Regions from separate parts of the Geodermatophilus sp. SYSU D00965 genome, predicted to be linked through region 1. Evidence: riboswitches for the same ligand, from Rfam matches in the RefSeq annotation. Region 1 holds a riboswitch; the other holds the start of a gene.
What was found. Region 1 has a riboswitch for cyclic di-AMP ahead of ACI789_RS18055 (C40 family peptidase). Riboswitches for the same ligand answer to the same signal wherever they lie in the genome.

Region 1 (3,198 bases):
GAGGCCGCCGCGGGCCAGGGGATGCCGTTCTCCGCGCAGGCCGCCTTGAGGAAGCCCAGGTCGAACGGGGCGTTGTGGGCGACGAGGACGGCGCCCCGGGCGAACTCGAGGAAGCTGGGCAGCACCGCGCCGATGCGGGGGGCGGCCGCGACCATGGTCGTGGTGATGCCGGTCAGCACGCTGATGTAGGGCGGGATCGCGCAGCCCGGGTCGACGAGGGTCTGGAACTCGCCGAGGACCTGGCCGCCGCGGACCTTGACCGCGCCGATCTCGGTGATCGCGCTGTCCTTCGGGGAACCCCCGGTGGTCTCCAGGTCGACGACGACGAACGTCACCTCCGCGAGCGGGGTGCCCAGCTCGTCGATGGTGGCCTGCTCGTAGCGGGGGAGGCCCGCCGCGGCTCGCGCGGCCGTCCCGGCCAGGTGGGCGGGGGAGAGCGGCACCTGCCGGGGAAGGGAGGACGGCACGGGGCGGACGGTAGGTCGGGCCAGTGACAGTCCCGGGGACGCGCGCCGGGTCCCGGCCGGATCACCACTGCCCCGGGACGCCGCGCGGACGGCGGGCACCGCGCGGGCGCACGGAACTGTCGGTGGCCGTCCCTACCGTGCCAGCCGGACCGACCGAGGCCATGGAGGGCCTCCACGACCGGGGTCGGCCGGGTGAGGAGTGGGCCATGTTGATCGACTGCGAGACCTGCACCGTGCGGGGCACCGGCTGCGCCGACTGCGTCGTCACCGTGCTGCTGGGGGCGCCGCCGGGCTGGCGGACCGAGGACCCGACCGTCGTGCCGATGACCGCGCGGCGCGGCGCGGAGGCGACCGGGGACGGCGTCGTCCCGGGCCCGGGCGTCGTCGTGGAGTTCGACGAGGTGGAGCGCCGCGCCGTGCGGGCCCTCGCCGAGGGCGGTCTCGTGCCGCCGCTGCGGCACCAGGCCGAGCCGGAGCAGAGGTCGGGTGGGGCCGGGCGGGGCCGGTGGCGCACCGGGTGACCCGGTCCGTGCGGCCGGGTCGCCCGCAGGCGGGCGCGGGGTCCATCCCGGCGGCGTGTCGGGCCGGGCGATCCTGTGGATGTCCCCACAGTTCCCGCTGGCCCCATTTGTCACAACTTCATCACGCCCGTACGGTGAGCCGGTCCGACCGGGTGGTCGTCACCCGCAGAGAGGTGACCTCGGCCGGGCACCGCCGAATCGCCCGACGCGCCTCCGTGGCGCCGAGGGGGAACCGGGGACCCACCGCAGCACTGGGGTGAGTTCTCGCGTGCGCCGGTCCGCCGGGGCACACGCGCCGGCCCGCCGGCGCGCAGAGATAGGGCACGTCTTCCCAGCCCGAACCCGTCAGCTAACTCGGTAGGCGGTTGCTGAGGAAGAAACGGAGAGCCGCCGACCGTGGCGACCCCCCGCCCTGCCCTGGGGCATGCGCTCGACCAGATCGACTCCGACCTCCCGGTGGCCCTCCGCCGCCCGACGCTGCCCCGCCGCCTCGGCCGCGGGCTCGTCGTGGGCGCCACCGCGACCCTCGCCCTCACCCTCCTGCCGGGGACCGCCGCCGCGGATCCGGAGCGCGCCGCGAGCGCCGCCCAGGCGGCCCAGCTCGTCGCGCAGGCCGGACACGACCTCGAGGTCGTCACCGAGCAGGTCAACGACGCCCGCGAGGCGCTGGCCCAGCAGCAGGCCGCGGTCGAGGCCGCCGACCGGGCTGCCGCGGCGGCCCGCGAGCAGCTCGGCGCCCTCGACGGCCAGATCCGCCAGGTCGCCCGCACCGCGTTCACCAGCGGTGACGGGATGCACGAGCTGGACCTGCTGTTGACCAGCGAATCGCCCGAGGACTTCGTGTCGTCGCTGGCGACCCTCGACGCGATCGCCGGCCACACCAACGACGTCCTCGCCGACGTCGCGGAGAGCGCCGCCGCGGCCGAGCGGGCCCAGCAGGAGGCCGACGCCGCCCGGGCCCAGGCGCAGGCGTCCCTGGACGACGTGACCGCCCGCCAAGCGCAGCTGGAGGCGGACATCGCCGACTACCAGGCGCAGTACGCGGCGCTGTCGGTCCCGCAGCAGCAGGAGGTCGTCACGGCCCACGCCGGCCAGGCCGTGGCCGCGCCCGCGCCGGCGCCCGCCGCCAGCGGTTCGGCCCAGGCCGCCGTCGACACCGCGCTCGCCCAGGTCGGGGACCCCTACGTCTGGGGCGCCGGCGGGCCGAACGCCTTCGACTGCTCCGGCCTGACCCAGTACGCGTACGCCGCGGCGGGGATCAGCCTGCCGCACTCCAGCCGCATGCAGTCGACGATGGGCCGCGCGGTCTCCCGTGCCGACCTGCAGCCGGGCGACCTGATCTTCTACTACAGCCCGGTCAGCCACGTGGCGATGTACATCGGCAACGGCCAGATGGTGCACGCCTCCACGTCGGGCCAGCCGGTCAAGGTGGTCGGCGTGGACTCGATGGGCGGCATCACCGCCATGCGCCGCATCGCCTAGCGACCGGCGGCAGGGCAGCGGGCCGGTGACCTCCCGGAGGTCACCGGCCCGCTGCGCGTCCGGCGCCTGCCGGGCCGGGTGGCGGCCCGCCGCGAACCCCCGCGGCGCCCTGTCGGAACCCGGAAGGTGGCCCGCCCCGGACCCCGCGGCCCCCTGCAGGGACCCGCCGCGAGCCTGCGAGCGGTGGGGGGGACGGGGTCCTCCTAGGATCGGCCGGGTGAGCGCCCGCCGGGCCGCGCTGCTGGTCGCGGTGGTCCTCGGGGCGGCGCTCGTCGTCGTCATCGTCGTCCGGACGCCGTGGACGCTGCTGCCCGACCCGCCCGGGGGACGCACGCCGGTCCGCCCGGGGGCGGGCCTGCCGCCGGGGGTCGCCGAGCGGGCGGAGTCCTTCGCGGCGTCCCTCCGGCCGGCCTCCCTCGCCTCCCTGGTGCTGAGCCTGGTGGCGTCCGCGGTCCTGGCGCTGACCCCGCTGGGCCGCGGGCTGGTGACCGCGGTCGCGCGGCCGCTGGGCGGCGGCTGGGCCTGGCAGGTGCTGCTCGGCACGGTCGCCCTGGTGGTGGTCGGCCGCCTGGTCACCCTCGGGTTCGCCGCCTACGGCGAGACGGTGCGGCACCGGTACGGGCTGTCCACCCGCAGCTGGGCCCTGTGGTTCCGCGACGTCGCCGTCTCCACCGCGATCTCGGCCGCGGTCACCGCAGGGGTCCTGCTCGCACTGGTGTGGCTGGCCC
Region 2 (3,198 bases), on a different contig from region 1:
CGACCAGGTGGTACAGGAAGCAGCGGCCGGCCAGGCCGTCGGCGGCGTGCACGTCGGCGAAGGTGCCGATCAGCCCGTCGGTCAGCGCCACCCCGCGGACGACGTCGTGGGAGAGCTCGTCGGCGACCACGTCGGCGAGCGGCCTCTCGGCGAGGTCGTGCCACAGCTGCGGGTCGCGCAGCCGTCCGGCCAGCTGGTCGGGGGAGAGCAGGGGCTCGGTCAGCGTGGGGGCGAGGTCCTCGGCGAGGTCGGCCAGCCGGCCGTAGAAGCGCCGCCACCCGGCCAGCTCGTCGTCGGACCCGGTGAGGTCCCGGAAGGAGGCGGCGGTGGCGGGCCCCTCGTCCCGCTCGACCAGCAGGCCGGTGTGCCCGGGGACGGCGGTGTAGGAGGCCACCGCGCGGTCGGCCAGGGTCACCTCCAGCCCCAGGTCGGCGACGATCCGGTCGGGCAGGAGGCTGACCAGGTACGAGTACGCCGACAGCCGGACGTCGACGCCCGGGAAGACCTGCCGGCTGACCGCGGCGCCGCCGACCTGCTCGAGCCGCTCGAGGACCAGCACCGACCAGCCGGCGCGGGCGAGGTAGGCCGCGGCCACCAGGCCGTTGTGACCGGCCCCGACGACGACGGCGTCGTACCTGCTGCGTGCGCTCACCCGGCGGACCGTAGCGGGTCCGGCGGGTGCTCAGCCGCCCTGCGTGGGAGCGTTCTCGCTCTCCGAGCAGTCAGCCCGGTTGCTGCCGGCCTCGGCGGCGCCGCAGTCGGTGGTGCCGCGGTCGACGTCGGTGTTGGAGTTGTTGGTGCTGCTGCACCCGGCGAGCGCCCCGGCGATGGCGAGCACGACCAGAGGTCGCTTGAGATCCATGGAGGGCACATACCCGCCATCGCGGTGGCGACCCCACGTGTCTCTTCCGCCACAGCCGCCCCGGGGACCTGCGCGGTCGAGTCGAGAGTCCACGAAATCACAGGCCGGTAATTGTCACGGCAGGGTCACGGCGCTTACGGTGTGTGCGTCCGCCGGGGCGCTCCGTCACCGCAATGGGTGACACCCCGCGGTCGCCGCCGAGCCGGTTCCCTCCTCCCCGGGGGAGCCGGGCCGGGGACCCACCGCAGCACTGGGGTGAAGCACGCACGGCCTCGGCCGGGCGCGCCGGGCGCCTTCCCGCCCGAACCCGTCAGCTAACTCGGTAGGCGGCTCGTGGAAGAACGGAGAGCCGCCACACCATGGCGTCCGCTCGCGCCGCCCGGCGCGCTGCCCTCGTCCTCGCCGCCGCCGTCGGCGTGGCCTTCGTCCCGACCTCGGCCGGTGCCGAGGAACCGGCCACCGCCCAGGAGGCCGCGACTCTGGTCGCCGCCCGCGGGCACGACCTCGAGGTCGTCACCGAGCAGTTCAACGAGGCCCGCGAGGCGCTCGCCGCCCAGCAGGCCGCCGCCCAGGCCGCGGCGGCGAAGGTCGCCGACGCGCAGGCGGTGGTCGCCGCCGCGCAGCAGCAGGTGACCGGCGTCGCCCGAAGCGCCTTCACCGGCGAGAGCATGGGGTCGCTGCAGGCGCTGATGACCAGCGGCTCGGCCGACGAGTTCGTCAACCGGGTGACCCTGCTGCAGACCGTCGCCGGCCACCAGGGCGAGGTGCTCGGCCAGGCGGTCGCGGCCGGCGAGGCCGCCACCGCGGCCCAGGCCGAGGCCGACCGGGTCGCCGCCGAGGCACAGCAGTCCTACGACGCGGTCGCCAAGCAGCAGGCCGACCTCCAGGCCCAGATCGCCGAGTACCAGGCCGACTACGCGCGGCTGACCGCCGACGAGCGCCGCGCCGCCCTGGCTGCCGCGGCCACCGCGCACGGCGGCGAGGAGCGGGCCAGCCGCGGCGAGCGTCCGGCGTCGACCGGCGGCTCGGCGCCCGTCGTCGCGGCCAGCGGTTCGATCCAGGCGGTCATCGACACGGCCATGGCCCAGCGCGGCAAGCCCTACGTCTGGGCGGCCTCCGGCCCGGGCTCCTACGACTGCTCCGGCCTGGTGCAGTACGCCTTCCGCGCGGCCGGGATCAGCCTGCCGCACTCCAGCCGCATGCAGTCGCAGATGGGCCAGCAGGTCTCCCGCGCCGAGGCGCGCCCCGGTGACCTGGTCGCCTTCTACAGCCCGGTGAGCCACATCGGCATCTACATCGGCAACGGCCAGATGGTGCACGCGCCGACCTCCGGCGACGTCGTCAAGGTCGCCAGCGTCGACGTCATGGGCGCCACCCCGCAGTTCAACCGCATCGCCGGCTAGCGGCTGCCCCCCGGAGCCCCCGGAGCCCCCGGAGCCCCCGGACGCCACGTGCGTCCGGGGGCTCCGTCGTGTCCGGGACTTGACGGTCCCGGCGCCGGGTGTGAACACTGCTCTCGTATCAGAGCGTCGTTCACCACGGAGGGGGCCCGAGATGGTGCAGGCATGGCAGTGGACCTGGGCGGGCGTCGCCTTCGCCACCGAGCTCGGCGCGCTGGCCGCCCTCGGCCTGTGGGGGTGGAGCGCCGGCGGGACGACGGCGCTGCGGTGGCTCCTGGCCCTCGGCGTCCCCCTGACCGCGGCGCTGCTGTGGGGGCTGTTCGCCGCGCCGCAGGCCGTGGTGCAGGTCGCGGCGCTCGCCGTCCTGACGAAGGTGGTGGTCTTCGGGGCCGCCGGCGCGGCCCTGCTCGCGGCCGGGTCGCCGCGCGCGGCCGCCGTCCTCGTCGTCGCTGCGGTGCTGGGCAGCGTGCTGTCCGGGCCGCTGACCGCGCAGCCGGCGCCCCAGGCCGCGGTCAGCGCGCCGCCGGCCGGCTGACCTCCTGCAGCAGCCCCCAGACGAACCGCGCCCGGACCCCGCCGGGCAGGTGCACCTCCCAGCGGGTGACCACGCCGGGGTCCACGCTCCGCGCGCCCGGCAGCCCGACGACGTCGTCCAGGACGTGCTCCCACACCCGCAGCCGGCCGGCCGTGGCGCGAGGCACCGGCGAGCCCGGCGCGCGCACCAGGTGCTCCTGGAGCACGGAGCCGCCGGGGGCGGAGAGCACCTCCCAGTACAGGTGCGGCCAGAGCGGCAGCGGCCAGCGGCGGACCTGCAGGTCCAGGTCGCCGAAGCGGCGGTCCTCGAGCTCCTCGGGCGGCCCGAGGACGGCGGAGCGCAGGGCCAGCCCGCGCGGTGCCCGCGGCGAGTGCTGCAGCGCCTGCCACCGGGTGTGCGCG

Region 2: linked by a shared signal. The riboswitch ahead of ACI789_RS16415 (C40 family peptidase) and the one ahead of ACI789_RS18055 (C40 family peptidase) in region 1 are both predicted to bind cyclic di-AMP.

What each region holds. Positions count from the first base shown of each region.
Region 1 is NZ_JBJGYQ010000019.1:90,439-93,636, forward strand. Features, by position in the region: gene ACI789_RS18045 (DEDD exonuclease domain-containing protein) at 1-467, opposite strand, end outside; gene ACI789_RS18050 (hypothetical protein) at 674-988, shown strand; cyclic di-AMP (ydaO/yuaA leader) riboswitch at 1,198-1,368, shown strand; gene ACI789_RS18055 (C40 family peptidase) at 1,385-2,470, shown strand; gene ACI789_RS18060 (M48 family metallopeptidase) at 2,688-3,198, shown strand, end outside.
Region 2 is NZ_JBJGYQ010000016.1:124,858-128,055, forward strand. Features, by position in the region: gene ACI789_RS16405 (phytoene desaturase family protein) at 1-652, opposite strand, end outside; gene ACI789_RS16410 (hypothetical protein) at 683-862, opposite strand; cyclic di-AMP (ydaO/yuaA leader) riboswitch at 1,063-1,206, shown strand; gene ACI789_RS16415 (C40 family peptidase) at 1,222-2,265, shown strand; gene ACI789_RS16420 (YrdB family protein) at 2,417-2,797, shown strand; gene ACI789_RS16425 (hypothetical protein) at 2,775-3,198, opposite strand, start outside.